2 regions of the Paraburkholderia sp. UCT31 genome follow, and region 1 is predicted to be linked to the other one. Evidence: riboswitches for the same ligand, from Rfam matches in the RefSeq annotation. Region 1 holds a riboswitch; the other holds the start of a gene.
What was found. A riboswitch is a leader RNA that binds a small molecule or an ion and turns the genes downstream of it on or off. The one in region 1 is predicted to bind thiamine pyrophosphate.
Positions count from the first base shown of each region.

Region 2: it holds a riboswitch for thiamine pyrophosphate, as region 1 does, so the genes downstream of both, F6X40_RS18520 (FAD-dependent oxidoreductase) here and thiC (phosphomethylpyrimidine synthase ThiC) in region 1, are expected to answer to the same signal.

Region 1 covers NZ_VZQP01000002.1:48,164-63,512, forward strand. Annotated here, with positions in the region: gene F6X40_RS01465 (glycine zipper 2TM domain-containing protein) at 1-171, opposite strand, end outside; gene thiC (phosphomethylpyrimidine synthase ThiC) at 318-2,249, opposite strand; TPP riboswitch at 2,338-2,455, opposite strand; gene F6X40_RS01475 (GreA/GreB family elongation factor) at 2,599-3,000, opposite strand; gene F6X40_RS01480 (hypothetical protein) at 3,595-4,053, shown strand; gene F6X40_RS01485 (DUF1223 domain-containing protein) at 4,167-5,030, shown strand; gene F6X40_RS01490 (cytochrome b/b6 domain-containing protein) at 5,079-5,723, shown strand; gene F6X40_RS01495 (molybdopterin-dependent oxidoreductase) at 5,794-6,597, shown strand; gene F6X40_RS01500 (pentapeptide MXKDX repeat protein) at 6,690-6,932, shown strand; gene F6X40_RS01505 (EamA family transporter) at 7,369-8,298, shown strand; partial or broken gene fadH (NADPH-dependent 2,4-dienoyl-CoA reductase) at 8,333-8,758, opposite strand; gene F6X40_RS01515 (entericidin A/B family lipoprotein) at 8,855-8,992, opposite strand; gene F6X40_RS01520 (sensor histidine kinase) at 9,212-10,867, opposite strand; gene F6X40_RS01525 (DUF1328 family protein) at 10,892-11,068, shown strand; gene F6X40_RS01530 (DUF1328 domain-containing protein) at 11,162-11,323, shown strand; gene F6X40_RS01535 (bacterioferritin) at 11,532-12,077, shown strand; gene F6X40_RS01540 (response regulator transcription factor) at 12,240-12,872, shown strand; gene F6X40_RS01545 (response regulator) at 12,893-13,324, shown strand; gene F6X40_RS01550 (DUF1493 family protein) at 13,348-13,701, opposite strand; gene F6X40_RS01555 (MFS transporter) at 13,725-14,924, opposite strand; gene F6X40_RS01560 (phosphodiesterase) at 15,066-15,349, opposite strand, start outside.
Region 2 covers NZ_VZQP01000020.1:49,529-64,877, forward strand. Annotated here, with positions in the region: gene mlaD (outer membrane lipid asymmetry maintenance protein MlaD) at 1-94, opposite strand, end outside; gene mlaE (lipid asymmetry maintenance ABC transporter permease subunit MlaE) at 186-953, opposite strand; gene F6X40_RS18500 (ABC transporter ATP-binding protein) at 950-1,774, opposite strand; gene thiE (thiamine phosphate synthase) at 1,866-2,969, opposite strand; gene F6X40_RS18510 (thiazole synthase) at 2,966-3,781, opposite strand; gene thiS (sulfur carrier protein ThiS) at 3,889-4,086, opposite strand; gene F6X40_RS18520 (FAD-dependent oxidoreductase) at 4,146-5,282, opposite strand; TPP riboswitch at 5,504-5,627, opposite strand; gene F6X40_RS18525 (ABC transporter ATP-binding protein/permease) at 6,059-7,810, shown strand; gene F6X40_RS18530 (SDR family NAD(P)-dependent oxidoreductase) at 7,807-8,610, shown strand; gene F6X40_RS18535 (hypothetical protein) at 8,816-9,289, shown strand; gene F6X40_RS18540 (hypothetical protein) at 9,354-10,022, shown strand; gene F6X40_RS18545 (response regulator) at 10,124-10,867, shown strand; gene F6X40_RS18550 (flagellar basal body L-ring protein FlgH) at 10,962-11,633, opposite strand; gene F6X40_RS18555 (hypothetical protein) at 11,755-12,468, opposite strand; gene F6X40_RS18560 (DUF6726 family protein) at 12,472-12,630, opposite strand; gene F6X40_RS18565 (hypothetical protein) at 12,713-13,150, shown strand; gene F6X40_RS18570 (response regulator) at 13,270-14,010, shown strand; gene F6X40_RS18575 (ATP-binding protein) at 14,007-15,314, shown strand.

The sequences.
Region 1 (15,349 bases):
CGACAAGCCGCTGCCACCGATCGCCGCGCCGGCCGCGCCGCCGACACCCGCGCCGATCGCGGTATCGCGTGTGCGTGGGGACATGTCGCCGCATGCCGCGAGACCCGCGACAAGTGAAAGGGCGGCTGCGACCGTACCAAGACGAGTACCGAGATGACGGATCGATTTCATGATGCTGACTCCGCTCGTTGTTGGAAACAGATGTTTCCCTTCTCTCAGCACGCAACGTGCCTGCTCGATGCGGTGGAATAAAAAAGCCCGCCATGCCGGCGGGCTTCGATACTGCAGTGCTGGTTCGCGCGAATCGCGCAACCCGCTCATTGCCGCTGATAAATCTCCGCGCCTTGCTTCATGAACTCGATCGACTTTACTTCCATGCCTTTCTTCAGCGCTTCGTCGTCGGTGACGCCTTGTTGCGCGGCGAACTCGCGTACGTCCTGGGTGATCTTCATCGAGCAGAAGTGCGGGCCGCACATCGAGCAGAAATGCGCGACCTTGGCCGAATCCTTCGGCAGCGTTTCGTCGTGGAATTCGCGCGCCTTGTCCGGGTCGAGACCGAGATTGAACTGGTCTTCCCAGCGGAATTCGAAGCGCGCCTTCGACAGCGCGTTGTCGCGCACCTGCGCACCCGGATGACCCTTCGCGAGATCGGCGGCATGCGCGGCGAGCTTGTACGTGATGATGCCGGTCTTCACGTCGTCCTTGTTCGGCAGACCGAGGTGTTCCTTCGGCGTCACGTAGCACAGCATCGCGGTGCCGAACCAGCCGATCATCGCGGCGCCAATGCCCGACGTGATGTGGTCGTAGCCCGGCGCGATGTCGGTGGTCAGCGGCCCGAGCGTGTAGAACGGCGCTTCGTCGCACCAGTCGAGCTGCAGGTCCATGTTCTCCTTGATCAGCTGCATCGGCACATGGCCCGGACCTTCGATCATCACCTGCACGTCGTGCTTCCACGCGATCTGCGTGAGTTCGCCGAGCGTCTTCAGCTCGCCCAGTTGCGCTTCGTCGTTCGCGTCGTAGATCGAGCCGGGACGCAGGCCGTCGCCGAGCGAGAAGGCCACGTCGTAGGCCTTCATGATTTCGCAGATCTCTTCGAAATGCTCGTACAGGAAGCTTTCCTTGTGATGCGCGAGACACCACTTCGCCATGATCGAGCCGCCGCGCGACACGATGCCGGTCATCCGGTTCGCCGTGAGCGGCACATATTGCAGACGCACGCCCGCGTGGATCGTGAAGTAGTCGACGCCTTGCTCGGCCTGCTCGATCAGCGTGTCGCGGAAGATTTCCCAGGTGAGGTCTTCAGCCTTGCCGTTGACCTTTTCGAGGGCCTGATAGATCGGCACCGTGCCGATCGGCACCGGGCTGTTGCGGATGATCCATTCGCGTGTTTCATGAATGTGCTTGCCGGTCGACAGATCCATCACCGTGTCGCCGCCCCAGCGGATCGCCCACGTCATCTTGTCGACTTCCTCGCCGATCGACGATGTCACCGCCGAGTTGCCGATGTTCGCATTGACCTTCACGAGGAAGTTGCGGCCGATGATCATCGGCTCGCTTTCCGGGTGATTGATGTTGTTCGGGATGATCGCGCGGCCGCGCGCGATTTCCTCGCGCACGAATTCCGCAGTGATTTCGGTGAGGCCGTTCGGGCCGAACGCGCTCGCGCCGAATGCCTGGCCGGGGTGCTGACGGCCCATCATCGCGGCGAGCTTCGCGCCGTTCGGGCCGCTCGTCTTCAGGGTCTCGAGGTACTCGGCACGGCGCTGGTTTTCGCGAATCGCGATGTATTCCATTTCCGGCGTGATGATGCCTTGCTTCGCGTAGTGCATCTGCGTCACGTTCCTGCCGGCAATTGCACGGCGGGGCGTGCGATGCAGTCCCGGAAAGCGCAGCTGCGCGGTGGCCGGATCGGCGGCGCGCTCGCGGCTGAAGCTGCTCGACAGACCGGTCAGCGGCTCGGTGTCGCCGCGCTCCTCGATCCACGCCTCGCGCAGCGCGGGCAGACCCGCGCGGATGTCGATCTCCGCGTCCGGGTCGGAGTAGGGGCCCGAGGTGTCGTACACGTAGATCGGCGGATTCTTTTCGCCGCCGAAGCTGTCGGGCGTGTCGGCCTGCGAGATTTCGCGCATCGGCACGCGGATGTCGGGGCGCGAGCCGGTCACGTAGACCTTGCGCGAATTCGGCAACGGCGCGACGGCGGCCTCGTCCACGTGGGCTTCGGCGGAAATAAACTTCGGGTTGGCGTTCATGTAAGTCTCCGTACAAAGTGGGGCGGCTAAGCAGGAGACCGAGATGGAAGTAGTCGGAAATCGCGCAGAGGTGAGGCCCTTGAGGCTGGAGCGAAATCCGTACGCTTCCCTGCGCTGGCATTATCCAGATCAGGTTCAAAGGGTATTTCTCACCCACGCAACACGGACCTCCAGCTCCGCGCTACGCAGGACCCCCGCGTTAGCAGCGCACACGATACACCGCCCGCCCGCGGTTTGGCAACCTGTCTGAATGATTCAAAAAACTGGTCCGGATGAGACCCCAGACATCTCCTATGCTTGAATCGAGACCGCATCAGACAGGGCAACTTACAGCGAGGGAACGGCCGCCTTACAGTGAAAAATCGTCGGCGGCTTCAGGCTGATACAGGATTTTGTCGAGCTTGAGCACTTTCTGATCGCCGCTGGGTGGCGTGAAGCGGATGCTCTCGCCGCGGCGCGCGCCGAGCAGCGCGAGGCCAGCCGGCGAGAACACGTTCAGGCGCCCTTGCGCGAAATCGGCGTTGGGCGGATAGACGACGGTCCACGTCATCTGTTCGCCGCTCGCCGTGTCGCTCAGCGTGGCTTGCGAGTTCATCGTGACGACGTCGGCGGGGATGTCGTGCGAGTCGACGATCACCGCGCGTTCGAGCACATCGTCGAGCATGTGCTGCAACTTGGCGTCGGTGGCCGCGTATTTCTCGAGGCGGGTCACGTCGAGTTCGGTCAGGTAGCAGGTTTTGATCTTCTTCATCATCAGGACTCCGGATAAGGCGGTCATGGATGGCCGCGTGCAACGACCCATGGGGTGGTCGGCGGATGAGTGGACGAATGGGAGAGCCCGGTGCCCGGCGACGCGGCCCTGGGAATTGGCGGGCTGCGTCAGCGAGGGCGCCGGGCGGCGTGAAGCGGGACCGTTCGGGACGTCTCGCCGGGGCCGTGCGACGCGACGCCCGCGCGCGCGCACTCGCCTGCGCGGCATGGGCGCAAGCGGGCGAGAGCACGGAAAGTCGGACGACGCAGAGAAGTCACGGGCAAAACGACCAGGTGTTGGGGAAGAGCGATCGAGAGGCGCCGGGCGACAAAGCGTGAGGCCGCGCGGCAGCAGCGAGACGAAAGTTTGATGGTAGCACGCTGTCTCACGCAGCTCCGTTTGCGACGTCGCGCCCGTCGATTGACCGTTTTTGTGCGGTGCGAGAAGAAAGCGGTGTGGTCCGCATTGCGTTCAAGCCAGTCAGAGGATTGCCGTTAAACAAAGTGCAGCGAAGGCCGCACTCCGGCGAAGCGATTCGCGGGATGGCGCGTGAATGGCGCGAGGCGACTCGCGCCGATTGACAAAGAGGTGCACATGAAAGCGGAAAGCAGGCGGTGGCGAACGTTCGGTCGCACAGTCGCGGTGGTGGCATTGCTCGCCGCGCCGCTGGCGGCGCCGGCGGCATCGACGGTGACGGGCGGCGTGATCCGGTTCGTGGGGATGATCGTTGCACCGCCGATGCAGATCAGCGTGGATACGGCGCCCCCTGGCGTCGCCGTCGGTAGCGCGAGCGTGGCGGGTCAGCGCTTCTCGCGCACGGTGACGTTCAGCGCGCCGCCGGGCGTCGTCAGCGGGGCCGATGTCGCGCTCGAAGTGAACGGCGGCACGCAGTCGCGCGATCTGGTGGCGGCGCGTTTCGTCGATGGCACCGGGCGCGTCGCGACGGCCCGCGACGGCCACTACGCGGTCGATCGCGCGGGCGGCGTACTGTCGCTGAACGCGAAGCGCACCGATACGGACACGCGCGTGACGGTGGTGGTCAGTTACGACTGAGTCGCGGGCGAGCTTTGGCTGGCTCATCCCGTGCCGGAAAAAAAAATTAAAAGAGGCTTGTCATAACCGGCCGCGCGGCTCGACAAACGTGCAGATTACGATCGGAGCACGTCATGTCGACCGCGCACAATCGCTCGATGCTTCAGCGCTTTACGACTTTTTCGACGCCCGCCGTCGGCCTCGCGCTTTTTCTGCTGAGCGGTTCTGGCATCAGTGCGGCCGACGCGGCCGGGCCCCTATGCGCCACGCACAGCCCCGCGCACCGCGTCGCGCTCGTCGAGCTGTACAGCAGCGAGGGCTGCGATAGCTGCCCGCCCGCCGACCGCTGGCTCAGTCAATGGAAAAGCGACGGCGCGGCGCACGGCATCGTGCCGCTCGCGCTGCACGTCGACTACTGGAACAGCCTCGGCTGGACCGACCGCTTTTCCCAGCATCGCTTCACCGAACGTCAGCAAACGCTGACGCGTCTCGCGGGCGCGCACACGCTCTATACGCCGGAAGTGTTCGTCGCGGGCCGCGAGCTGCGCGACTGGTCGCAACGCGACAGTTTCGAGCGCCGCATCGACGAGCTCGTCGCCGAACCCGCCCAGGCGAGCGTCGCACTTGCGCTGAGCCCGCGTGCGCCCGGCGCGTTCGATGTCGATGCGCAGTTCAGCACGACGGCAGCCGCCGCCACGGGTGCGTTGAGCGCCTATCTCGCGATCTACGAGAACGCGCTGACGACGCAGGTCGGCGCGGGCGAAAACCGCGGCGCGACGCTGCATCACGAGCGCGTCGTGCGCGCCTGGTTCGGGCCCGTGCCACTCGTCTCCGGTCACGCGCGGATTCATCAGGACATCGATGTACACGCTGCGAGCGTCGATGCGCAAGCCGATCCGGGCGCCAACGCCGCCGACCGCTTCGGCGTGGTCGCGTTCGTCGAAAGCGACGCGAGCGGCGACGTGCTGCAAGCGACCGACCTTCCCGCGTGCCGTTGATCGACATCGCGCGCGCCGCATTCACTACCGCTGCTCGAGGAGAGCCCCATGTCCACACCCCACGCCTTGCGCCCCAGTGCACCCGCCGCGCCCACCGCGCCGAAGCGCGGCGTCATTCATCCGCTGTGGCTGCGCATCACGCATTGGCTGAATGCGCTCGCGGCGATCGTGATGATGCTGTCGGGCTGGCGCATCTACGACGCGTCGCCGATCTTCCCGGCGTTCAGCTTCCCGACCGCGATCACGCTGGGCGGCTGGCTCGGCGGCGCGCTGCAATGGCACTTCGCGGCGATGTGGCTGCTGGTGTTCAACGGCCTCATGTATATCGCGCTGAATCTCGCGAGCGGGCGTTTCGTGCGCAAGTTCCTGCCGCTGACGCCGCGCGCGGTACTGCGCGATTTCGTCGCCGCGTTGCGCGGGAAGCTGTCGCATGGCGATCTGCGCGTCTACAACGCGGTGCAGAAATTCGCCTACCTGTTCGCGATCGCCGATCTGATCGTGCTCGTGCTATCGGGGCTCGCGATCTGGAAGTCGGTGCAGTTTCCGCTGCTGCGCGAACTGATGGGCGGCTACGACAACGCGCGCATCGTGCACTTCAGCGCGATGTCGCTGCTGGCCGCGTTTCTCGCCGTGCATCTGGCGATGGTCGCGCTCGTGCCGCGCTCGTTGCTCGCGATGTTGCGCGGACGTTGAGCCCGCGGCTACCCACGCGCACGCTCACGCTCATGAAATCGCAACGCGAATTCCAAACGGATACCGAATCATGAACAAGCCGATAGAGAAACCAGCGGACCCATCCGCACATCGTGTGAGCCACAAGCTCGACCGCGCATCGATCCTGCTCGATGCGAAGCGCGAACTGGCGATGCCGTCGCGACGCCTGTTCGGCAAGCAGCTCTTGACGCTCGGCGGCCTGTCGATGCTGACCGGCTGCTCGCTGACCGACGACGCTTCCGTGAACCGTTTCCTGACAGCCGTGTCGCGGCTGAACGATCGCGCGCAGGCCGCGCTGTTCGATCCGAAGCAGCTCGCGCCGACCTACACCGAAGCGCAGATCACGCGGCCGTTTCCATTCAACGCGTACTACGGCATCGACGACGTGCCGCACGTCGACGGCTCAGATTATCAGTTGAAGCTGAGCGGTCTCGTAACCGGCCAGCGCGTGTGGACGCTGCCCGAGCTGTACGCGCTGCCTCACGCGGAGCAGATCACGCGACATATCTGCGTCGAAGGCTGGAGCGCGATCGGCCGCTGGGGCGGCACGCCATTCGGCGATTTTCTGCGGCGCGTCGGCGCGGACACGACGGCGAAGTACGTCGGCTTCAAATGCGCGGACGACTACTTCGAAAGCATCGACATGCCGACCGCTTTGCATCCGCAAACGCTGCTGACGTTTTCCTACGACGGCGAACGGCTGCCCGCGAAATACGGCTACCCGATGAAGCTGCGCATGCCGACCAAGCTCGGCTACAAGAATCCGAAGCACATCGTCGAAATATTCGTCACCAACACGTATCCCGGCGGCTATTGGGTCGACCAGGGCTACAACTGGTTCGGAGGCTCCTGACGCATGCGGGCGCACGCGCGCTTGCGGCAGCGGCTTCGGAAGCACGCCGGCTCTCGCCGGCTTCGATTCATCCACCACCAAGGAGTCATCCCATGAAGAAGATTGCAGTTACCACGATCGCATTGTTGATGCTGGCAAGCGGCGGCGCGGCCTTCGCGCAGGCGAGCGGCGCGATGTCGAACGATGAGATGTCGAAGAATGCGATGTCGAAAGATTCGATGCCCAAAGACAGCATGTCGAAGGACGGCATGAAAAAGGACACGATGAAGCACGACTCGATGAAAAAGGGCGGCGACGCGATGAAACACGAGGCGTCGGGCACGATGGGCAACTGAGTCGGCGCCGAGGGTGCCTGGCGATCCTGCCGATGCACGGCCGCGCATCGAACGGATCCGACACTGACCGCAGGCCGGGGATGCGTCCCCGGCTTTTCTGTTGCAGGAAACCCAAAAGTTACGATTCTCTCGCGTGGTGTTCTCGGCGCTTACTGCATAATGCGGTGCGCGCCGCGGCTTTGCCAACCTTGCCGCCGCGCAGCGCGGCCGCGTTGCATCGTGTCGTTTTGACCGGCGCGGCCGCCACCGCCGTTTCTGGCGCTTCCGGCGCCGCCCATCGTCTTACCGTTCCACCGACATGTCCGCCAGCCTCGCCCGTCCGACCGCATCGCCGATGCGGTGCCCGCCATCCCGCCCGAAAGGTATCGACGCAGGCTCGGCGCCTCGCGGGCATCGAGCGCATCGCGCGGGTCGAGTGGCGACGGCGGACTGAAGCATGTCGCTGCAACGTTCAGCTTTTTCTCCGCGCGGCTGGCCGCTGAGTCTGCCGCAGTCGCGCAAGGGGCGGATCGCGCTCGCGCTTGCCGTCGTTTATCTGGTGTGGGGCTCGACGTACCTCGGCGTGCACGTCGCGCTCGGCTCGTTCCCGCCGCTGCTGATGTCGGGCTTGCGCAACCTGTTCGCCGGCATCGGTCTGTTCGTGTTCGCCGCGCGCCGCAAGCCGATCTGGCCGAGCTTCGCCGAAATCCGCAACGCGGGCCTCGTCGGCACCATGCTGGTGGGTCTGTCGAGCGGCATGCTCGCCTACGGCATGCGCACGGTCGGCACCGGCACCGCGGCCGTGATGGTCGCGACCGTGCCGCTGTTCGCGACCGTGATCGCGGCCGTCGCCGGACGCAAGATCGGCCGCTGCGAATGGTTCGCGGTCGGGCTGGGGCTCGCCGGCATCGTGATTCTGAGTCACGGCGACAGCACGCCGGGCTCGACGGGCGGCAGTCTCGCGATTCTGTGCGGCGCGCTGTTCTGGGCCGGCGGCGCGCATCTGGCCGGGCAGCTGAAGCTGCCGTCGGACCTGTTTCTGTCGACCTCGCTGCAGATCGGCCTCGGCGGCGCGATGTCGACGCTGGTCGCGTGGGCGTCGGGCGAGCGGATGCTCGAGCTGCATTTTCTGCCTCTCGTCGCGTTCCTGTATCTGATGTTGATTGGGACGATGGCGGCGTACGTCGCCTACGGTTATCTGATTCGCCACACGAGCCCGATCATCGCGAGCAGCTGCATGTACGTGAATCCGGTCGTCGCGGTCGCGCTGGGCGCGCTGCTGCTCGGCGAGCCGGTCACCCGCTCGACGGTAATCGCGACGATCGTGATTCTGATCAGCGTCGGCCTGTCTTTCTGGTTCGATTACCGGAAGAAGCGCAGCGCCTGATAGCGGCGCGGTTCTCGTCGAACCGCGCCCGCTGTCAAAGCCTTGCCGCCAGCTCCGCGCCCTCGCGGATCGCGCGCTTCGCATCGAGCCCGGTCGCGAGCTTCGCGCCGCCGATCACATGAAAACGCGGGCCGCCGCTGCCGTGGTTGCGATCGACCGTCGACGGCAACAGCTCGCGCAACGACTCCTGCCCCGCGCACACGACGATCGTATGGACGTCGAGCCATGCGTCGGCACCGTCACGCGCGATTCTGAGACCGCGCGCGCTGATCTCCCGATACTCGACGCCGCCGAGCATTTGCACCCCGTTGCGCGCGAGCGTCGCGCGATGCACCCAGCCCGACGTCTTGCCGAGGCCCGCGCCGAGCTTGCCGGCCGTGCGCTGCAATAGCCAGATCTGCCGCACCGGTTGCGCGGCGACAGGCGGCTTCAGGCCGCCGCGCTCGCGCACCAACGCGTCGCGTCGAGTGCCAGCCAGCACGCAATCATTCACGAAAAAAAAGCCCGCAGCGGCATCCCGCGACGGGCTTTGCAAATCCTGCTGCCATGTGCCGGCTTATTTCGCCTTTTCCGCCTCGTTCGTGATGGCGTGGCCGCCCTTCGAAATATCTTCGCCGGCGCCCGCCATCGTGTTGCAGCCGGTGACAAGCATGGCAGTTCCTGCGAGCACAAGCAAAGCGATCAGTCGAGTCATGAAACTTCTCCTTGTCGAGAATGCATCGGTTGATGTCGTCCGACCGGGGCCATGCCAGTCGATCAGGTCTCGATCCGGTTTCGAACCGGTCTGATTGCATGGTAAAAAAAGGGCGGGGGGCGGCGCTGTCGGCCGTGCCGCGATTTTGTCGTAGGCGTGCTCCGCTGTTTGCGTCGGCGCACTCCTACAACGGCTTGGGGGCGCTGCGGCGAGCATCTGTCAGACGGGGCTTTGCGACGAAGTGGGCGGCGTGGCCGGCGACGTCGGCGGCTGATCGACCGAAGGCGTCGCGGCGCTCGCGCTCGGCATCACGACGTCGATGTCGGTGCCGTTTTGCGCGCCACGGCGGATCTCGAAGCGCCCGCCATGCGCGGCCACGCGCTGACGCATGCCGAGCAGGCCGTGCGTATGTGTGCGCTTCAGGTCGGCCGGCATGATGCCGACGCCGTTGTCCGCGATATGCAGCGCGACCTCGCCGTCGCCGACCCGCAATGCGATTCCGACCTTCGAGGCCCGCGCGTACTTGGCGGCGTTCGTCAGCGATTCCTGCGCGACCCGAAACAGCGCGATTTCGGTCTGCTCGTCGAGCTGGATATCGTCGGCGGGCAGGTGCAGCTCGAGCGTCCAGTTGTTGCGCTGCGCGGCTTCGTCGGCGAGCGTGCGCAGCGCGGTAACGAGCCCGAAATTGGCCAGCACGGTCGGCCGCATGTCCTCGATGATGCGCCGCTTCAACGCGATGCCCTGGTCGAGATTGGCGAGCGCGCGCTGCAGCTTGTCGGCGATGTCCGGCTCGCTGTCCTTCAGCTTGCGGCGCGCCCATGCGACGTCCATCCGGCATGCGGTCAGAATCGCGCCGAGCTCGTCGTGCAACTCGCGCGCGAGCTGGGTCTTTTCGTTTTCGCTGACCGCCTGCAGATGCCAGCCGAGCGCTTCGAGCTGCCGCGTGCGCTCGTTGACGAGCTGGTCGAGTTCCTCCTGCTGCGTGATCAACTGACGCTGCGCGCGCGCCTGCCGGTCGATCTGGATGCCGAGATTGCGAAACAGCAGGATGAACAGCACGATGTTCAGCGCCGACAGACCCGCCGCGCACAGCGTCGAGAGCCGCTGGTCGGCGCGGCTCGCGGCCAGCGCGTGCTGAGCGCGGCGCTCCTCGTTGTCGCGCAGCAGCGCGAGCGTACTGTCGATCAACGACGCGTCCGCCGGGTTGACGTCGCTCGCGCTCCCGCATGCGCCGAGATCGAGCGGATGCGGCGCGGCGTGCTGCATCGCGGCGGCGCCCGCGCCGATGCGCGCGTCGATCAGCGCGAGAATCTGCGTGAAGCTCGCGAGTTCCGCGCTGTCCGCGCGGCCGCCGCGATAGAAGTGGTCCAACTGCTGGGTGGTGTCGCGGATGCGCGCGGCGCTCGCGCAGAACGCGTGGGCGGATGCGTCGTCCTTCGTCAGAAGAAACTGGTTTTGTTGCGCGGTGAGGCGCGACAGCTCGCTCGCGAGTGTGCTCAGTCGCACGGTGACGTCGCGCGCTTCAAGCGCGGTCTCATACTCGGCGGTGATGCGCTGACGCGCGGTCTCCAGAATCACGAGGCCTCCCACCGTGATCACGATCGCCACCGTCATCGCGATCGCCCAGCTGCGATTGCGCATCCACTCGGCGAGCCGCGCCGTGGCGCGCGCGCCAGGTTGTTCCGGCGGGTTCTGCAGATTCGACACTTTCGGCTCCAGAAAGAGGGCATCGACAGCGGCATCGACACCGGCATCGCGCGAAGCCGCGCGCGTAATGTCGTCGTAATCCAATGTAAGCGGATTCTCACACGAAAAACGGCGAGCGTCGGAATGCGCGCGGCGCCGCGCATCGATAGCATGGACCCGATCGTTCATGCAATGTTTCGGGAGGAAGCCATCATGTTGAAGTGGGCACTGTTCTTCGCGGTCGTCGCGGTGATCGCCGGTCTTCTCGGCTTCACCGGCATCGCGGCCGGCGCGGCGGCGATCGCGAAGTTCCTGTTCTTCGTCTTTGTCGTGCTGTGCGTGGTGTTCCTCGTGCTGGGCTTCGTCGTGACGAAGAAAATGATCGATTAGCGCGGCCATCGCGGTGGCGGCAAGCCGCGCCCTCACAGCAGGCGAGCGATTTGCTGGTAGTCGATTGGAAGGCCAACAAAAGGGAGAAATGCCATGCTTCACTATGCCATCGTCTTCTTCGTGATTGCGATCATCGCAGCCGTATTCGGCTTTACCGGCATCGCGGCCGGCGCGGCCGAAATCGCGAAGATCCTGTTCTACATCTTTCTCGTCGTGTTCGTGGTCACGTTGCTGCTCGGCGTGTTTCGAACCTAGCCGCGCGAGCCGGATGAACGCAACATGAGGTAGGCAGCGAAGTACGCAACGTAGGAACAGGTAGTCAACAAGGCGCGTGAGCGCGCGGCGTTTGAATCCCCGATTGAGGCGCCCGCGTTCGAAGCGCGCCGTCATTCCACCCTGGGCGCATCAGGCGCGATTCGTGCTGATGCGCGATTCAGCCAATACCGGATAAAGGAGAAGTTCGATGACGAAGCAATCTGGCGACACGTTCGTGATGGACATCATGAAGATCCGCGAGGACGCGCGCAAGCATATGTCGGATGGTCCGGTCACGCAGAGCTATGGCGCGAATCGCGAGACGGTGCTCAAGCTGCTCAACGACGCGCTCGCCACCGAGATCGTCTGCACGCTGCGCTACAAGCGCCATTACTTCATGGCGAAGGGCATCAATTCCGAAGCAGTCGCGAGGGAATTTGCCGAGCACGCAACCGAGGAGCAGGAGCACGCCGATCGCATCGCCGAGCGCATCGTGCAGCTTGGCGGCGAACCGGATTTCGCGCCGGACGGCATCAAGGCACGCGCGCATTCGGAATACAAGGAAGGCACCGATCTGACCGACATGATTCGCGAGAACCTGATCGCGGAGCGCATCGCGATCGACACGTACCGCGAGATCGTGCGGTATCTCGGCGAGAAGGATGTGACCACGCGCCGGCTGTTCGAGGAGATTCTGGCGGTCGAAGAAGAGCATGCCGACGATATGGCGGATCTGCTCGCGGGGCGCGAGTAGCGCAGCAGGCGACAGGGATGCGTCGAAGGACCGGGTGGCGGGCGAAGTCGGGAATGCCGGCAGTTGCGGTGCGAAGCCGCCCTCGCATTCCGCGTCCGGCCGTGGCCCCGGATCATTACCATGTCCGCATCGGAGCGACTCCCTTTGCACGGAACCCAACCGATGATTCGAGTGCTGATAGCTGACGATCATGCGATCGTTCGAGGTGGTTTCAGACAGTTCGTCGCCGACGAGCCGGACATGTGCGTCGCCGCCGAGGCCGCCACCGGCGAGGAAGCGATCTGCCTCGTGCGCGAGCAGGCATTCGACGTCGTGCTGCTCGACATCGCGATGCCGGACAAGAACGGCATCGATACGTTGCGTGTGATCAAGCAGGTGCGTCCCGAGCAGGGCGTGCTGATTCTATCGGGCTATCCCGAGAGCCAGTACGCGATCAATCTGCTGCGCGCAGGCGCGAACGGCTATCTGAACAAAGACTGCGAGCCGGAAGAAATCGTGCGCGCGATCCGCTCGGTCGCGCGCGGGCATCGCTATCTGTCGGAGGCGGTCGCCGACGCGCTTGCCGACAATCTCGACAAGCCTGCCGCGGGGCGTCCGCATGAAGCGCTGTCGGAGCGCGAATTCCAGATCTTCTGCAAGCTCGCGGCCGGCCAGTTGCCGACCGAGATTGCCGAAGAGCTGCATCTGTCGGTCAAAACGGTGAGCACGTATCGCGCGCGGGTGCTCGAGAAGATGCGTCTCGCGAACAACGCGGACCTCACGTATTACGCGATCAAGAATGGCCTGATCGAATGACGGACGATCGAGATATCCCGATGAACAGCGAACCGAACCCCGCTACCGAGTCAGCCAGCCGCGCGCCGTTGCGCGTGCTGCTGATCGAGGATTCGCCGCTGATCCGCCGCAGCCTCGTGGAGGCGATCGATGCGTCGGGCCTGCTGCGCGTGGCCGCTTATGCCGATTCCGCCGATCAGGCGATCGCGCTGCTCGGCGACGAAGCGTTCGACGCGGTGATCGTCGATTTGCAGCTGAAGCAGGGCTCGGGCGTGCCGGTGCTCGCGTATCTGCAGCGCGAGGGGCTGATCGATTCGATGTTCGCGGCGGTGCTGACCAATCACGCGTTGCCCGCGTACCGCGAGCGCTGCGAGCAGTATGGCGTGCGGCACTTTTACGACAAATCGTTCGAGTTCGATCGCGTGCTCGATGCGCTGCATGAGTATGCGTTGGGGAGGGGTGGCGGGGTGTAACGACTCGACCGTAGTTGGCGTTTCTAGTCCTGTTTCCACACTCCGCGCTTCATCGCTTCTTCGAGCATCCCAAGGGTAAGCGAACGTCCGCCGAGCAATTCTCGCGCGCTGGAACTGAACGGGGACTTCAACGCGGCCACAAAGATGTCGCGCTTTCGCATGTTGGCGGATGGAACGTGGTAAGCGACGTCGAAATCGCGCAGGTCCACGTGGAAGCGGTCAGCCCATGCCTGCATCACCTCGACGATTTTCGCCGGCTCCCAATCCAGATCGTGATACAGATCCATGTCACGGGTCAGCTTGTCGTCGAGAGGCAGCCCGGCGGGAGTGCGCATTTCGCGGATGAACCGAGCGAGATCGAGCCACGTGTCATTCATTACAGACGATCCTCCGGCTGATATCAATGCCCAGCCCGCGCCGGCAACCGCAAATGATTCCACGCGCCGAGCCCGGCAAACGCGATCCCCGCGATCGTCACGCCGACCCACCCGAACACCGGCCACACGATCGCGCCGACACCCGAGCCCAGCGCCCCGCCGATGAAATACGCGACCATGTACACGGTATTCACGCGGCTGCGCGCATCGGGCTTCAAGGCGTAGATGCGCGACTGATTCGAAATCTGCGCGGCCTGCACGCCGATGTCGAGAATGATCACGCCGACCACGAGTCCCGCGATGCTCTTCGCCGACGCACCGAAGATCACGAACGCGATCACGACCAGCACGAGCGACACGGTGATGATCGCGCGCGGTCCACGCCGGTCGGCGAACTTGCCGGCGAGCGGCGCGGCCAGCGCGCCGGCCGCGCCGACGATACCGAACAGCCCTGCCGCCTGCGGCCCGAGATGAAACGGCGCGCCCGCGAGCAGCAGCGCGAGCACCGACCAGAAAATGCTGAACGCGCCGAACAACGCCGCACCGGTCAGCGACGCCTCGCGCAGCGCGCGATGCTCGGTGACCAGGTGCCACATCGACACGAGCAGCTTGCCGTACGGCAACGTCGAGGTCGGCTGACTCTTCGGCAAACGCAAAATGATGACGACCGCGAGTGCGAGCAGCGCGACGACGGATGCGCCAAACACCGCGCGCCAGCCGAAGTATTCGGCGACGATGCCCGCCGCGGTCCGGGCGAGCAGGATGCCGAGCAGCAGGCCGCTCATCACGGTGCCGACCGCGTGGCCGCGCTCGGACGGCGGCGCGAGTTCGGCCGCGAACGGCACCGCCTGTTGCGCGATCGTCGCGAGCACGCCGATCGCGAGACTCGTGACGATCAGCACCGCGAGCGTCGGTGCCGACGCCGCAATGACGAGCGCGACGCACATGCCGGCGATCTGCAGCAGGATCAGCAGACGCCGGTCGAAGCGATCGCCGAGCGGCGCGAGCAACAGCATGCCGGCGGCGTAGCCGAGCTGCGTGACGGCCGGCACCGCGCCGACCCATGACGCGCTGCCCGGAAACGACTGGCGGAAGTTATCGAGCAGCGGCTGGTTGAAATAGATGTTTGCGACCGAGACACCGGCGATCGTCGCGAGCAGCAGCAACACGCCGCGCAGCGACCGGGCGGAGGAAGCGGAAGTGGAAGCGTCGGAAGTGGACATGACAGGGGCGGATCGACGGACCGGCCCATGCGCGGTCCTCAAGCGTGCCGATCATACCGGAGCGGCGGGGTTCGTGCTGACGGCCGCGCGAGGCTCGCCCGCGCATCCGGTATCAGGCGGTTGCGAAGTGTGTCCGGCGGTTCAGTCGATCAACGCGCCAGCGTCGTAGAACGGATACGGGCCGTCGGCCGCGTCGACATACGCATGATGCGTGACGATGCCCGTCGCCGGATCGTAGTAATGGAGCGCATACGCGGGCGGCTCCATCACGAACGCCGACGGTCCGTCCTCGCGAAAATCGAGCGCCACCTGGTGCGCGGGCGCTGGAATCGCGCTCGCGATCGTGCCGCCGAAGCGCACGAACATCGACCGATGCACGTGCCCGCAGAGCACGCGCTCGACGTTGGGATGCTGAGCGATCAACG
Region 2 (15,349 bases), on a different contig from region 1:
TCATATTGCCGGCCTTCAGCGCAAGAAACAGCAACGCCACGAAACCCAGCACCACGAACAGGCCGACCCAGAAGTCGAGAACATTCTTTTTCATCGTCATCCCAAAGTGAATCCGCCGCGCCGCCGCCACCTCCCGCCGTGCGCGGCGCATCATGCACCGCCGGCAGCCGGCATGCTGCGCGGTCTTAGCTGAACATTAGTGCGGTCAGCAGGAAATCGAGCCCGAGCACCGCGAGCGACGCGTACACGACCGTGCGGGTCGTCGCGCGCGACACGCCTTCCGGCGTCGGCTTCGCCTCGTAGCCCTGAAACAGCGCAACGAAGGTCACCGCGAGGCCGAACACCACACTCTTGACGACCCCGGCGCCGACATCGCGCCACACGTCGACGCCGCTTTGCATCTGCGACCAGAACGCGCCGGCATCGACGCCGATCAGCAGCACGCCCACCACGTAACCGCCCAGAACGCCGACCGCGCTGAAGATCGCGGCGAGGATCGGCATCGACACGATGCCGGCCCACAGGCGCGGCGCGATCACGACCTTGACCGGATCGACGGCCATCATTTCCATCGCGGTGAGCTGCTCGCCCGCCTTCATCAGGCCGATTTCGGCCGTCAGCGACGTGCCCGCGCGCCCGGCGAACAGCAGCGCGGTCACGACCGGCCCGAGCTCGCGCACGAGCGACAGCGCGACCAGCAACCCGAGCGCCTGCTCGGAGCCATAACGGTTCAGCGTGTAATAGCCCTGCAGCCCGAGCACGAAGCCGACGAACAGCCCCGACACCGCGATGATCACGAGCGAATAATTACCGACGAAGTGGATCTGCTTCGTGACAAGACGCGGGCGGCGCAGCAGCGGGAAAAATTCGAGCACGAGCCGCAGGAAGAAGCGCGTCGCGTAGCCGGCGGTGCCGAGCCCGGTGATGACCGAGCGCCCGATCGTACTGATCATGACTGGCCTCCGCCCATGCCGAAGTCCGCCTCGAGCGGCGTCTGCGCCGGATAGTGGAATCTGAACGGGCCGTCCGGCGCGCCGTCGATGAACTGCCGCACGGTCGGATCGGTCGACGCGCGCAGTTCGTCGGGCGTGCCCTCGGCAAGCGCACCGCCGTTGGACAGGAAGTACACGTAGTCGGCGATCGCGAATGATTCCGGCACGTCGTGCGTGACGAGAATCGACGTGGCGCCGAGCGCCCGGTTCAGCGTGCGGATCAGGTTCGCGGTGATGCCGAGCGAGATCGGGTCGAGACCGGCGAACGGCTCGTCGTACATCATCAGTTCGGGGTCGAGCGCGATTGCGCGCGCGAGCGCCACGCGCCGCGCCATGCCGCCGGAAATCTCGGACGGCAGCAGGTCGCGCGCGCCGCGCAGGCCGACCGCGTTGAGCTTCATCAGCACGAGGTCGCGCAGCAGTTCTTCGGGGAGATCGGTGTGCTCGCGCAGCGAGAAGGCGACGTTTTCGAACACCGACATGTCGGTGAACAGCGCGCCGAACTGGAACAGCATGCCCATCTTGCGGCGCAGCGCGTAAAGGCCTTCGCGCGTCTGCTCGCCGATGTCCTCGCCATGGAACAGCACCTGGCCGCGCTGGGCGCGCACGAGGCCGCCGATCAGCCGCAGCACCGTGGTCTTGCCGCAACCCGAGCCGCCCATGACCGCGACGACCTGACCGCGACGAAAGCGCAGATTCAGATTCGACAGGACGAGCCGGTCGCCGTAACCGAAGTCGACGTCGCGCAGCTCGAGTAAGGTCTCGGGATAGGAAGGCACCAAACTGACGATCCTTTTACAGAGAAGGCCGAATTATAGGGCCATCGTGCAAAAGCTGCCGTGAGGTGCCCCGTTCCTTGACTATGCCTGACGATTATTGCGTAAACGTGTGTTGCAGCGCAGACAAGGCGGCGGCCGGGTCGGCCGCTTCCGTCACCGCGCGCACCACGGCCGCGCAGCCGACACCGGTCGCGAGCACGTCCGGCAGCACCTGCAGATCGATCCCGCCGATCGCGACGAGCGGCAGCACGCCATCGAGCAGCCGCACATAGCGTGCGAGGCGGCGCAAGCCCTGCGGCGCGGTCGGCATGACCTTGGTCGTGGTCGGGAACACGGCGCCCAATGCAATGTAGCTCGGCCGGAAATGCAGCGCCTTCAGCATCTCGTAGAAGCCGTGAGTGGACAGGCCCAGGCGGATGCCCGCGTCAGCCAGCGCGGACAGATCCGCGGTATGCACGTCTTCCTGGCCGAGGTGCACGCCGTACGCGCCCGCCTCGAGCGCCGCCTGCCAGTGATCGTTGATGAACACCTGCGCGTCGTGCGCGCGGCCGGCCGCCACGCAGCGCGCGATTTCGCGCTTCAGCTCGTCGGCGGGTTCGGCCGACTTGCGGCGCAACTGCACCGTCTTCACGCCGAAGCCGACCACCCGTTCGACCCAGTCCGCGGTCGGCAACACCGGATACAGGCCGAGCCTTGCCGGGCAGCGCGGGAACGCCTTGGCGGGTGCCGCCGGCAGCTCGGTAAGGCGCGGAAAGCGAGCGAGGTCGGCCGGGAAAGCATCGTCGGCGCGGGTCTCGTCGCCATCGCGCCACGCGAGCGCGAGCACCAGCGCGTCGCGCGGATCGAAACCGCAGTCGAGGAACGCGGCAAGCGCGGGAATCCAGTCTTCCGCCAGATGGCCTTCGAGGCCATACTTCTCGCCGCCCAGATGCAGCGTCGCGTGGTTTTCCGCGGCGACGATCACGCCCGCACCCCGCGTCAGCCAGCGCGCGATTTGCTCGCCGTGCTGCTGTGCGTCGGCGGTCACGATCAGGTCGCCACCGTTCGGTTCGTCGGGTGCGATCAGGCAGATGCGCCACGGCGCGTGCGTCGGCGGCCAGTCGCCGAGACGGGCGCGGATGCGCTCGGCGGCTTCGATGAGTTCGTCGGCCGTCGGCCAGAACAGATCGCGGTCCTTCAGCGTCAACGACTGAGTCATGCGGCACCTCCATCCTGATGCCAGAACGGCATGCCGACCACCGGCGTGCTCGCGTGCGCGCTCTCGCGCTCGGCCATCGGGCCCGCGAGATACGCTTGCCGACCCGCCTCGACGCCCAGCGCGAACGCGCGCGCCATCGCGTCGGGGTGCGTCGCCTGCGACACGGCCGTGTTCAGCAGCACGCCGTCGAAGCCCCACTCCATCACCTGGGCCGCATGCGACGGCACGCCGAGCCCGGCGTCGACGATCAGCGGCACGTCCGGCAGCCGCTCGCGCAACACGCGCAGCCCGTATGGATTGATCACGCCCTTGCCGGTGCCGATCGGCGCGCCCCACGGCATCAGCGCCTCGCAGCCGGCGTCGAGCAGACGGCGGCCGATCACCAGATCTTCGGTGCAGTACGGCAGCACCTTGAAGCCATCCTTGACGAGCCGCGCGGCGGCTTCGATCAGGCCGACCGGGTCGGGCTGCAGTGTGTAGTCGTCGCCGATCAGTTCGAGCTTGATCCACTCGGTCTCGAAGATTTCGCGCGCCATGTGCGCGGTCGTCACCGCTTCACCGACGCTCAGGCAACCCGCCGTGTTCGGCAAGAGCGGCACGCCATGGCGCTTGAGCAGATCGAAGAAGCCGGCTTCGGCGTGGCCCTCGTTCATCTGACGGCGCAGCGCGACCGTCACCATGCCGGGGCGCGCGGCGTCGATCGAATCGGACAGCGATTGCAGCGACGGATAGCGCGATGTGCCGAGCAGCACGCGGCTTGCAAAAGTTTGACCGTATAGCGTCAGCGCGTCGGCGGTCTCGTGAGAAGTCATTTGCATCATCCTGGTTTGCCCTCGCGGCTAGAACCGACCGCGTTGCGGCAATGGGTTTTCGGCGACGGTTGTTGCGTTCGGTAAGCGAGAGGCTGGCGCGGTCGCGCTCAGCCGCCCGCGACCGGTTGCACGACGTCGAGCCGGTCGCCCGTTTGCAACGCGCGCGCCGCATGCTGCGCACGCGCGACGAAATCGCCGTTGAGCGCGACCGCGAACGGCGGACGCGCGCCAAAGGCGGCGAGCGCATCGGCGACAGTCGCGCCCTCGGGCAACGACAACGGCTTCTGATTGATATGAATGTCCATGGTGTTCGAATACGGTTCAATCGATGGCGCAAGCGGCATCGCGCGCGGCACGTTGGCCGCTACGCTCGGGCCGGCTCGCGCGCGAAATGCTGCTGGAACAGCTCGCTCCAGCGTGAGTCGCGCCGCCAGCCGGCGAATGCGTCGGCATCACCGACGCGGCCGTCGAGCAGCGCGCTCGCGAAGCGCACGGCTTCGTCGGCGACTTCGGGCGCGATCATGTAGCCGTGCCGGTACAGGCCGTTCACGCGCAGCGTGCGCGCGCCGTCCCACAGCAGCGCGGGACGATGATCGGGCAAGGTCGGCCGGCACTGCGAATTCAGCTCGAGAATGCGCGCCTCGCCGAAGCCCGGGTGCACCGAAAACGCCGCGCTCAGCAACTCGAGCGCCGAACGCACGCTGACGGGCGACATGTCCTCGCCCTCCACCTCGGTCGCGCCGATCACGTAGAGGCCGTTCTGCTTCGGCGCGATATACAGCGGGTAACGCGGATGCAGTAGCCGCACCGGGCGCGTCAGCTGCAGGTGAGGCGCATGCACGCGCGCAACTTCGCCGCGGATGCCGCGCAGCGTCGGCAGCACCGGCTTCGCGCCGAGCCCGCGGCAATCGATGGTGATGCCGGCCTCGGGCAGCGATGCGTCGTCGATCGGCGTGTTCCAGTGCGTGTCGACGCCGCGCTCGGCAAGCCCGGCCGCAAGCGCGGACAACACCTGGCGGTTGTCGAGCTGGCCTTCTCGCGGCAGCAGCCAGCCTTGGCTGAAGCGGCCGGCCAACGCGGGTTCGGCGGCGCCGAGCTGCGCGCCCGCCAACGCGACGAAGCCGCCGTCGAGCAACTCGGCCGGCGCGTTCGCACGCACGCGCCGCTCGAATAGCGGCGCCTCGGTGCGATCCGCGTGATGCCAGACGACGAGCGTGCCGTTGCGCTGGAAAAACACCGGCTCCGGCAGTTCGGCAAGCACGCGCGGCCAGCTTTCGAGCGAACTCGCGCCAAGCCGCGTGATCAGCAGCTCGGCGCTCGCGGCCTCTGCCAGCGGCGCGAGCATCGCGGCGGCGACCCACGCGGCAGCCTGCGAACCGGTGGCATCGCCGCGCTCGTAGAGCGCCACGCGATGCCCGTCGCCAGCGAGGCGCCACGCGACCAGGCGGCCGCACAGGCCGCCGCCGAGCACGGCGAAATCGGGTCGGGCGGGACGGTTCATCGCGCGCGCTCCGTTCGACTGCGGTGGGCAAAACCAAAACGGCACGGCTCGCCCGAGGCGGCGTGACGAAGGGAAAAATGCATGTCTGAAGAATAGGCGGTCATCGAGTCCTTTCCGTACGGCCAAAAACGCACGTACCCAGGACGAAACCGGCGGGTGAAGCCGGCCGGTCACGACGTGCACATGTGAGCTGCGCTCGCCGCCCGGCGGGGAATGGAAGACGGTTGCTTCCGGAAACTTCCCGCGCCGGTATTACCCGGATCGGGTGCAAAGGGTCTCTCTCAGCCTCGCCGCCCCGGCATGAAAGTCATGCCGCCTGTGGGCGAAGCACCCCTGTTTCGTCGAAGGTCATTAGACCATAAAAGGCGCGGCGCCCGCAAACCAGCGCTCCGCGGTCGCCAACCCGATTTTGATCTGGCGCCGTCTATCGAGATGCCGGTGCGAAGCGGCCCGGCGCTCTGGCACAATGCCGTGACCGGTGCCGCAAAAACGCGGCGCGCGCGGCGCTCGTGGCCGCATGCGTGGCGGCGGCACCCCAGCGGATGCCGGCCCCGAAAATTAATTTTCGCTTAAGGGCGTCACGCCAGAATCGGGCGCCAGTCCGGACTCGCGTTCATCGAGCGTGATGGCGCGATGCCCGGCCAGGTATCGCAGACCCGCGGCAGCCACGCCCTCGCAAAGGGGCCCGCAGTTCGCGGGATCGCCCGACATGGGTCAACCAGATTGGACCCGTACGCCGGAATGGCACTTCGGGTCAGCACTTCATCAGGACGCTCATGACACCACATACTTCCGCCAGCCCTGCGCTGCCGCCCGACGAAAAGGTCTCCGCGTGGACCCTGATCAAGCCCTACTGGGTTTCCGAGGAACGAGGCATCGCGTGGGGGCTGCTCGTCACGATCATCGTGATGAACCTGCTCGTCGTCTGGATCAACGTGCGCCTGAATAGCTGGAGCAGGGACTTCTACAACGCGCTGCAGGCGAAGAACGTCCACGACTTCCCGCACCTGCTGATGATCTTTACCGGACTCGCGTTCGGTTTCATCATCCTCGCCGTGTATGGACGCTATCTGCGCCAGATGCTCGGCTTCCGCTGGCGCCAGTGGCTGACCACCCGCTACCTGAACGAGTGGCTCGACGACAGCGCGTTCTACCGCATCGAGCGCGACCGCCTCGCCGACAACCCCGACCAGCGGATCAGCGACGACCTGCAGTCGTTCGCGACCACCACGCTGTCGCTGACGCTCGATCTGCTGTCGACCGTCGTCACGCTCGTGTCGTTCATCACGATCCTGTGGTCGCTCGCGGGCGCGTTGAGCATCTCGCTCGGCGGCATGCCGCTGCAGATCCCCGGCTACATGGTGTGGGCCGCCGCGCTGTATGCGGTGGTCGGCTCGCTCATCACGCAGAAGGTCGGCCATCCGCTCGTGTCGATCAACTATCAGGCGCAGAAAGTCGAGGCCGATTTCCGTTTCGGCTTGATCCGGCTGCGTGAGAATGCCGAGCAGATCGCGTTCTACAACGGCATGGAAACCGAGAAGACGAACGCGCGCACGCTGTTCGGCCGCATCCGCGACAACTGGTGGCAGGTGATGAAGTACACGAAGCGCCTGACCTTCGTGCTGAGCTTCTACGGTCAGATCGCGATCATTTTCCCGATCGTCGTCGCCTCGCCGCGCTACTTCGCGGGCGCGTTCACGTTCGGCGTGCTGATGCAGATTTCGAGCGCGTTCGGCACGGTCAGCGATTCGTTCTCGTGGTTCATCAACAGTTATACGAGCCTCGTCGAATGGCGCGCGACCGTGAACCGGTTGCGCGAATTCAAGCGCGTCGTGCATTCGCCGCGTCTGAAGGAATCGGTGTCGCCGGCCACGGAACATGGCGGCATCAATCTGCATTTCGTCGACAGCAACACGCTTACCACCGACAGCCTCCAGCTCGCGCTGCCCAATGGCAACCCACTGTCGCGCATCCGCGATATCGCGATCCGGCCGGGCTCGCGCTGGCTCGTGCGCGGTCCGTCGGGCGCCGGCAAGAGCACGCTGATGCGCGCGCTCGCGGGCCTGTGGCCGTTCGGCGACGGCTCGATCGACGCACCGGTCAACGCGCGCATGATGTTCATCCCGCAGGTCAGCTACATGCCGATCGGCACGCTGAAGGCGGCGCTCGCGTATCCGTCGGCGGCGGACACATATAGCGACGACGAATGTCGCGACGCGCTCATCACCTGCCATCTGTCGGAATACGCGGACCGTCTGCAGGAAGCGGCGCACTGGACTCGCGTGCTGTCGCCGGGTGAGCAGCAGCGCTTCGCCGCCGCGCGCGTGCTGCTGCACAAGCCGGACTACCTGTTCCTCGACGAAGCGACCAGCGCGCTCGACGCGGAAAACGAGTCGCGGCTCTATCGGCTGTTCACCGAGCGGTTGCCGAAGGCTGCGATCGTCAGCGTCGCGCATCGCGAATCGCTCGCAGCGTTCCATGACGAAACGCTCGACGTCGAGCGTTCTGTCGAAGCGGTAGCGGCGTGAGCGACGCGAGCGGCGCTCACGTCAGCGAAGCGCACGGCACCGCCGCTCGCATCGTGCTGATCACCGGCGCCGGTTCCGGCATCGGCGCGGCGCTCGCACGGCGCCTCGCGGCGCCGCATACGTCGTTGATGCTGCACGCGCGCGGCGCAGACGACGCCTCCCGTCGACGGCTCGTGCAGGTTGCCGCCGACTGCACGGCAAGCGGCGCACGCTGCGCGACCGTGTTCGGCGACCTCGCCGAGCGCGGCGCGGCGGAGCACGTGATCCATCAGACGCTCGCGAGCTTCGGCGCGCTCGATCAACTGGTCGCGAACGCCGGCCATGCGCAGCGCCAAACGCTGGCCGCGCTCGATCCCGACACCTTCGGCGCCGCCTTCGCCGCGATGCCAGCCGCCTTCGCCGCGCTCGTGCGGCGCGCGATGCCCGCGCTCGAAACATCGAAGCGCGGTCGCGTGGTCGCCTTGAGTTCGTTCGTCGCGCATCGCTATCGCGCGGATGCGCCATTCGCCGCGACGGCGGCCGCGAAAGCGGCACTCGAAGCGCTTGCGAAAACGGCGGCCGCGGAGCTCGCGCCGCTCGGCGTGACCGTCAATTGCGTGGCGCCGGGCTACACGCGCAAGGATCGCGGCCCAAGCGCGGACAACGCGGCCGTGTGGGCGCACGCCGCCGAAGCCACGCCGCTCGGTCACGTCGCCGAACCGGACGACGTCGCCGCGCTGATCGCATTCCTGCTGTCCGACGCGGCACGCCACATCACCGGCCAGGTGATTCACATCGATGGCGGCTTGACGCTCGGTTAAGCCTCGCCTGCGCGCCGGCACCTCCGGGCGCAACATCCGGAAAGACACGAGAAGAGTTCGGAAGCATTTGCGGAGCGCGCAAGCTGTTCCGCGCTTTGAAAATGCCTGCGAGCAGCGACGATAGTCGTACGGGCCGCGCCATGCGCCGGCCGTCGTTGATGTCAGTCACGTCTTTCATCGCAACCGCTCTTCGGACTCCTCGCCCATGTCATTCGCTCGCCGTGTTTCACCTTTGCTCCCGTCTTTGCTCCCGCGCATCGCGCTCGCCTGCGGCGCGGCGCTGCTGCTCACGAACGCCGTCGATGCTGCGCAAACGACCGGGCCGAACCAACCCGCCGATATCTGCGCGGCGCTCACGCACATCGTCGATGCGAGCGATTTCCGGCGACTGCCGGGCGAGGCCGCCGCGCAACTGCCGGGCGTCTCCCATCCCGACGATTGCCGCGCCAGCACGCACGCGTACGACTGCCACTGGCGCGCGCACTGGCAAGCCGACGGCGTCATCAACGATCCGCTCGAAGAACTCGGCGCCGACATCGCCGCCTGCTTTCCGCGCGTCGTGCACGACGTCAACACACCCGTGCGCCAGCATTTCGTCGTGACCACCGACGCCCGCCGCATGAACGTCACCGCGAGCGTGCAAGGTCAGAACGAACTGCGACTGCGCGTGACGCGCTGAGCGCGCGGCCGTCGCTGCTTTTGATGCTCCATCGCATTTCGTGACCGGAATCGGGCGCTGCCTCATGACCTCGTCGCCGACCGTGCGCGCGCCAGCGGCAACCAAGCATTCGCGCCTGTGTCTGGTCGCCTCGCTGATATGCCGGCGTCGTTGCGCCCTCGCCGCCTTCGCCGCGACGCTGACGCTCGCGCTCGACGGCTGCGCCTGGACGCTGATCCAGGCCGCCGACGCCACCGGCTCCGTCATCCAGGCCGGCTACGCGATCGCGTCGAACTACTCGTCGCCGACCTTCGTCAACGGCCGGCCCGCGGATTTGCAGCAGGTCTGCATCGAAGTGAACCCGACAGTGTCGGTCGGCGATTTCGTGCCGGCGCTGCAGCTCGCGCTCGAGCGGCGCGGTATTCGTTCGGACGTCTACAATCCGGGCACCTCGCCGGCCGGCTGCGAAGCGCGGCTCGTCTACAACGCCGCGATCGACTATGGCCGCCGCTCGTTCAGCGACGAATCGATCCAGTACCTGTCGATCATCGATCTGACGCTGATCCAGAGTGGCCGCATTCTGGTCACCGCGCGCTATCAGACCGGCGGCCTGAACGCCGACCGTTTTTCGTCGGCCTCGGTCAAGCTCGGCGGACTGATCGAGCGGATGGTGGTCGATCGGACCGATTTCCCGCGTCAAGCGCAGCAACAGCAGACCCTGCAAACCTCGCAGGCCTTCCCGCCGCCCCACTGAGTGCTCGCGGCCTTGCTTTCGCTTGCAGCGCCTTACACGGGAAAGGATTGGAAAGCGGTATACGCTTTGCGCGGCCCGTGCGCATCACTAAGATGACCTGAATGAACCAGACCATCCTGATCGTCGATGACGATCCCGTCGTACGCGAGCTCGTCAGCGAATATCTGCACGGCCGCGGCTTCAAGGTCGCCATGCTGGAAAATGGCTTGGCGTTGCAGCGCAGATTGCAACAGGAGCGTCCCGCGCTCGTCGTGCTCGACATCATGATGCCGGAGCTCGACGGCATCAGCGCGCTGCGCGCCTTGCGTGTCGCCGGCGACGACATTCCCGTGATCCTGCTGACCGCGCGCGCCGATCCGATCGATCGCGTGATCGGCCTCGAACTCGGCGCCGACGACTATCTCGGCAAGCCTTTCGAACCGAGCGAGCTCGTCGCGCGGATTCGCACCGTGCTGCGGCGTCGCGGCTCGATCGCGCCGGGCGCGCCCGAACAGCGCGCGCCCTATCATTTCGGCCGCTTCGAAGTGAACTTCCCCGCGCGCGAACTGCGCCGCGACGGCGAACGCATCACGCTGCGTTCGAGCGAATTCGCGATGCTGAAGGTGTTCGTCACGCATGCGATGACCGTGCTCACGCGCGCGCAACTGCTCGAAAAACTGCACGGCAATAGCGAAGCGCATCGCAACCGCAGTCTCGACGTTTCGATCTGGCGCTTGCGTCGATTGATCGAAGTGGACCCGTCGGAACCGCGCTACGTGCAGACGGTGTGGGGACGCGGCTACGTGTTCGTGCCGGACGGCGAGATCGGCGCGGCCGAACGCGGGCTTGCGCCGCCGCTCGGTTAGCGGCGCCTGATGGTCGAAGCCGGTTGATGCGGCCCACGCGTCGCACGTAACGCGCAGCGCGGTGTCGCGCGCACCGCGCTGACCCGGCTGACGGTCAAAACGTCAGCACACTCAGAAACATCCTCTGCAGCCAGCCCATCGTCGTCGCATCGTTGACCATGCCGAGGCCCGCCTGCTCGATGCGCGCGTTCGCGACCTTGCTCGACGCGACGTAATTGCCTGCTTCGATGTCCTTGGGATTGACGATGCCCGAGAGTCGAAGACGGTCGCGGGTCCCGCTCATCGCGATCACCTTCTCGCCTGACACGACGAGATTGCCGCCCGACACCGTGCCGATCACGGTCACGGCTAGCGTGCCCGTCATGTCGCTGATGTCGCTCAGATTGCCTTGCCCTTTGTAGTCGGTGCTGGCAGAGCCGATGTTGAACAGTTTGGCGAGTCGCGCGGCGGCATTCGTCGATTGATCCGCGGCAGTCGCGGTGATGCTGCTCGTGCGGTTCGCCGACGCGCTTGCGCTGTTGTTGCCGCTATATGATTCCGACAGCCGGATCGTCAGCACGTCGCCGACGTGCTGCGCGCGCGGCGTCTCATACAGCAGCAGCGGCGCGCCGGCCTGATAGATCGCGCCTTGCGTGTTGACGTTCAACGGCGCGGACGCGAGCGGCGGCGCCATCGGCGTTTCGACGATCGACCTGGTCTGCGCGCTCGAACAGGCCGCGAGACAGCTCGCGGCGCCGAGCACGAGGGTGAGACGTAGCGCGGTCATGCTGGCTCCGTGGCGGAAAGGATGAAAGGAGTCGAAGTGAGGCGGCCTATCCGGACACCGCCCGGTTTCGGCGTTGGGATCGCACCGGTAATCAGGGTTGCCTGGCAATCGTCAGCCCACGTCAGCCCGCATCGGCGCCGCTCGCCTGCCATTGCCGCACGAGCGCTTTCATCCACGCATCCGAGCCCTTCAGCAGATACGTGAGCGTGCCGTTGCGGCTGCCGGGCAGAAAGCACAGCGTGATCGAACTCACCGCGTTCTCCCATACGTACATCGGCATCGCCCCCGGCGCCGCCGCGTTGCGCGTCGCGAGACGCGGCGGCCCGTAACGATCCTCGAGCGCGTCGCGCAGATCCTCCGCGGTCAGCTCGTCGATCACGAACGACATCTCGTAGAGACGCAGCGCGCCCTGCCCGTCGATGCGCGCGAAGCGCATCACGTGTTCGAGCGCCGGCGCACCATCGACCACGGCCTGCGACACCGCCCAGCGTTCATCATCGCGATGCGCCCAGCGGCACGCGACGCTCAGGCTATCGTGCGACTTCAGCCGCATGCCGAGCGCTCCGGCCTGCACGTCCGTCTCGCAGATCGGCACGCTGCCGACCGGCGTCGCGCGCACGGTCGAGCCCGCGCGGAATTCGTCGATCGTGATGCCGAGCGCGACGCCGCGAAACGAAAACGGCGCGTCCGGCGAGCGCCGCCGCGTGTCGGTGACGACGCTATTCGATGCCGCGCTGGCCGCCTTCGCACTGCGCGCGACGAGCTGTGCATGCGCGGCGCACGACAGCACGCCGCCGAGCAGCATCAGTGCACCAACCACCCGGGTAAGCGTCATGATTCAATCGATCGCGGAAGCGCACATGTCGAACGGCGTCGCCGCCGCATGGCCGACCACCGGCAGCACTTTCAGGGTCGCCGCCGTGACCCGGCACGGCAGCGCCGCGGCGCCGCAGCCGCCGAGCGGCAACAGCAGCGCGCCGGCAACGAGCCACGCCACGGCGCGCCGCCGCTGCTCAGTAGTTCTGGATAACGGCACGCGGACCTCGCCGATTCACGCAGTCGTGTTGACCAGATGGCCGATGAGCCCCGTGCCCGGCGCAGGCAGTGCAGGCTGCCCGAGCCCGGCGCTCTGCTGCGATTTCGCCGCTGCGCCCGTGGAGCTTGAACTGGCGGACTTCTCCGTGGCCGGCTTATTTGCCAGCGAGGAGAAAGGCGTGGAACCGAGCGTATTTTGGATCGTCATGATGGACCTCGCGAAGGCGCGCATTGCGCACCGGTATCGGTTGAACGCCGCGCGCCGTCGTCCGAGGCAGCGGGCCTCGTTCGGCGTGCGGCGCGACTTGCTGCGGAACGAATCATCGCGCCGCGCGGGTGCCGACGATGGGCGAAGCAAAGCACGCTTTCGCGCTGTTGTTACGATCCGTTCCGTGGGCTTGCGAGAGCTTTCGAGTGCTTGCCAACTGTTGTCATCGCGTGCCTGTCGTCGCGCAGAGCCGGATCAGGCAGTGCTAAAGTAAGCGCTGCACCTTCGCTGATCCGCCCCCGGCGCGAGCCCGCCAGCACCGAGCGGCGCACAGTAAGCGTTGGTAAGGAAATGCCCGGTCGCGCGTCGGGCGGGCCAGTCTAGAATTTCGCCATGAATCCACAGGTCCTTATCGTCGACGACGATCCGGTCGTACGCGATCTGCTTTGCAAGTTTCTGCAGTCGAACGGCTTCGATGCGTCCGTGCTGCATGACGGCACCCATTTGCAGCGTCGTCTCGAGCGTGAGCGGCCGTCGGTCGTCGTGCTCGACATCATGATGCCGAACACCGACGGCCTGCGCGCGCTCACCGCGTTGCGCACCGCCGGCGACGACATCCCGGTGATCTTCGTGACCGCGCGCGGCACGGTGGCCGACCGCATCGTCGGCCTGTCGCTCGGCGCGGACGACTATCTGATCAAGCCGTTCGATCCGCGCGAACTGCTCGTGCGGATCCAGACCGTGTTGCGCCGGCGCGGGCCGTCCACCACGAGCGCGCCCGAAGCACGCAAGCGCTATCGCTTCGGTCCATTCGAACTGGACTTCGCCACGCGCTCGCTGACCCGCGACGACGCCAAGCTGCCGCTGCGCGACAGCGAATTCGCGCTGCTGAAGATCTTCGTCAACAATCCGTACAAGGTGCTGTCGCGCGTGCTGATTCACGATCTCGTGCATCGCGACAACCTCGCGTTCCGCGACCGTAGCCTCGACGTACCGATCTGGCGCCTGCGCCGCGTGATCGAGGACGACCCGTCGAACCCGTGCTACGTGCAAACGGTGCGCGGCAAGGGCTACGTGTTCGTGCCCGACGCCAACGGCACACCCTTCGAGGACGGGGCCGCCCCGAGCGCATGAGAAATCCGCTGAACACGCTGTTCGGCAGAATGGCGTTGCTGTCGGCGGCGGTGCTGTTCGCGATTCAGGCGAGCTGGTTCGTGCTGGTGACGATGCAGCCGCCGCGCCACGAAATCGACGGCTTCGCGCGCGGCATTCTGCTCGTGCTGCAGGCGATCAACGGCGAGCCGATCAAGGGCGCCGCGCTCGCGCCGGCGATGCGCGTGCATCTGGTGCCCACCTGGAACATGCCGACCAGCGTGCATCTGCGCGAGCCGCACGAGCATATGGTGGTCGAACTGAGCCGGCACCTGCGTGAGAACCTGCCGGCCGGCACGCAGATCGCCGTCGACGATCTGCGTCCGCCGCAACTGTGGGTGCTGGTCCCGGGCAAGTCGAACTGGGTCGTCGTGCCGGTCGACCTGCCGCCGCCGCCGCGCTTTCTGATCGAATCGGTGTCGATGCTGGTCGCCGGGCTGATCCTGTCGTTGTTCGCGGTGTGGCAGATGCAACGGCCGTTGTCGCGCGTGGCCGATGCGTCGCGCGCGTTCGGCTCGGGCGGCCGGCCCCAACCCGTGCCGGTGCAGGGACCGCGCGAGCTGCGTGAGCTGATCGGCTCATTCAACGACATGATGCGGCGCCTGAACGAAGCCGGCGACGACCAGGCGGTGATGCTCGCCGGCGTCGCGCACGATCTGAAGGCGCCGCTCACGCGCCTGAAGCTGCGCGCAAGCGTGCTGGTCGACGAAAACGAGCGCGCGGGCCTGATCCGCGACGTCGATTCCCTGACCAACATCGTCCAGCAGTTCCTCGAATTCGCGGGCCAATCGGCGGACGCCGGACCGCCCGTGGAAGTCGACGAGTTCTTGCGCGAGCAGTTTTCCTCGGGCGATTACGCGGAGGCCGCTGAAACCGCCGAAGCGGCGGACCCCGCCGAAACCCCGCTGTTCGCGCTCGATCTGCGCGCCGGCCCCTCGTTCACGCTGCCGCGCACGCTGCTCGACCGGCTCGTGACGAACCTCGTCGACAACGCGCTCGAACACGGCATGCCGCCGGTGGAAATCTCGACCGCGTACAGCGACCGTCATTGGACGATCAGCGTGCGCGACCACGGCGCCGGCATTCCCGACGACCGCATTGCCGCGGCGATGAAGCCGTTCGTGCGGCTCGACGCCGCGCGCGGCGGCGAAGGCCATTGCGGGCTCGGTCTCGCGATCGTCGCGCGGCTCGCGCACGATCGCGGTGGACGCTGCCTCGTGCGAAATCACGCGCAGGGTGGGCTCGAAGTACGGATCGAATTGCCGGTGGACCCGGCGCTGTCGTAAGGATGCTCGCAGGCAAACGCGGCGCGCACCGGACA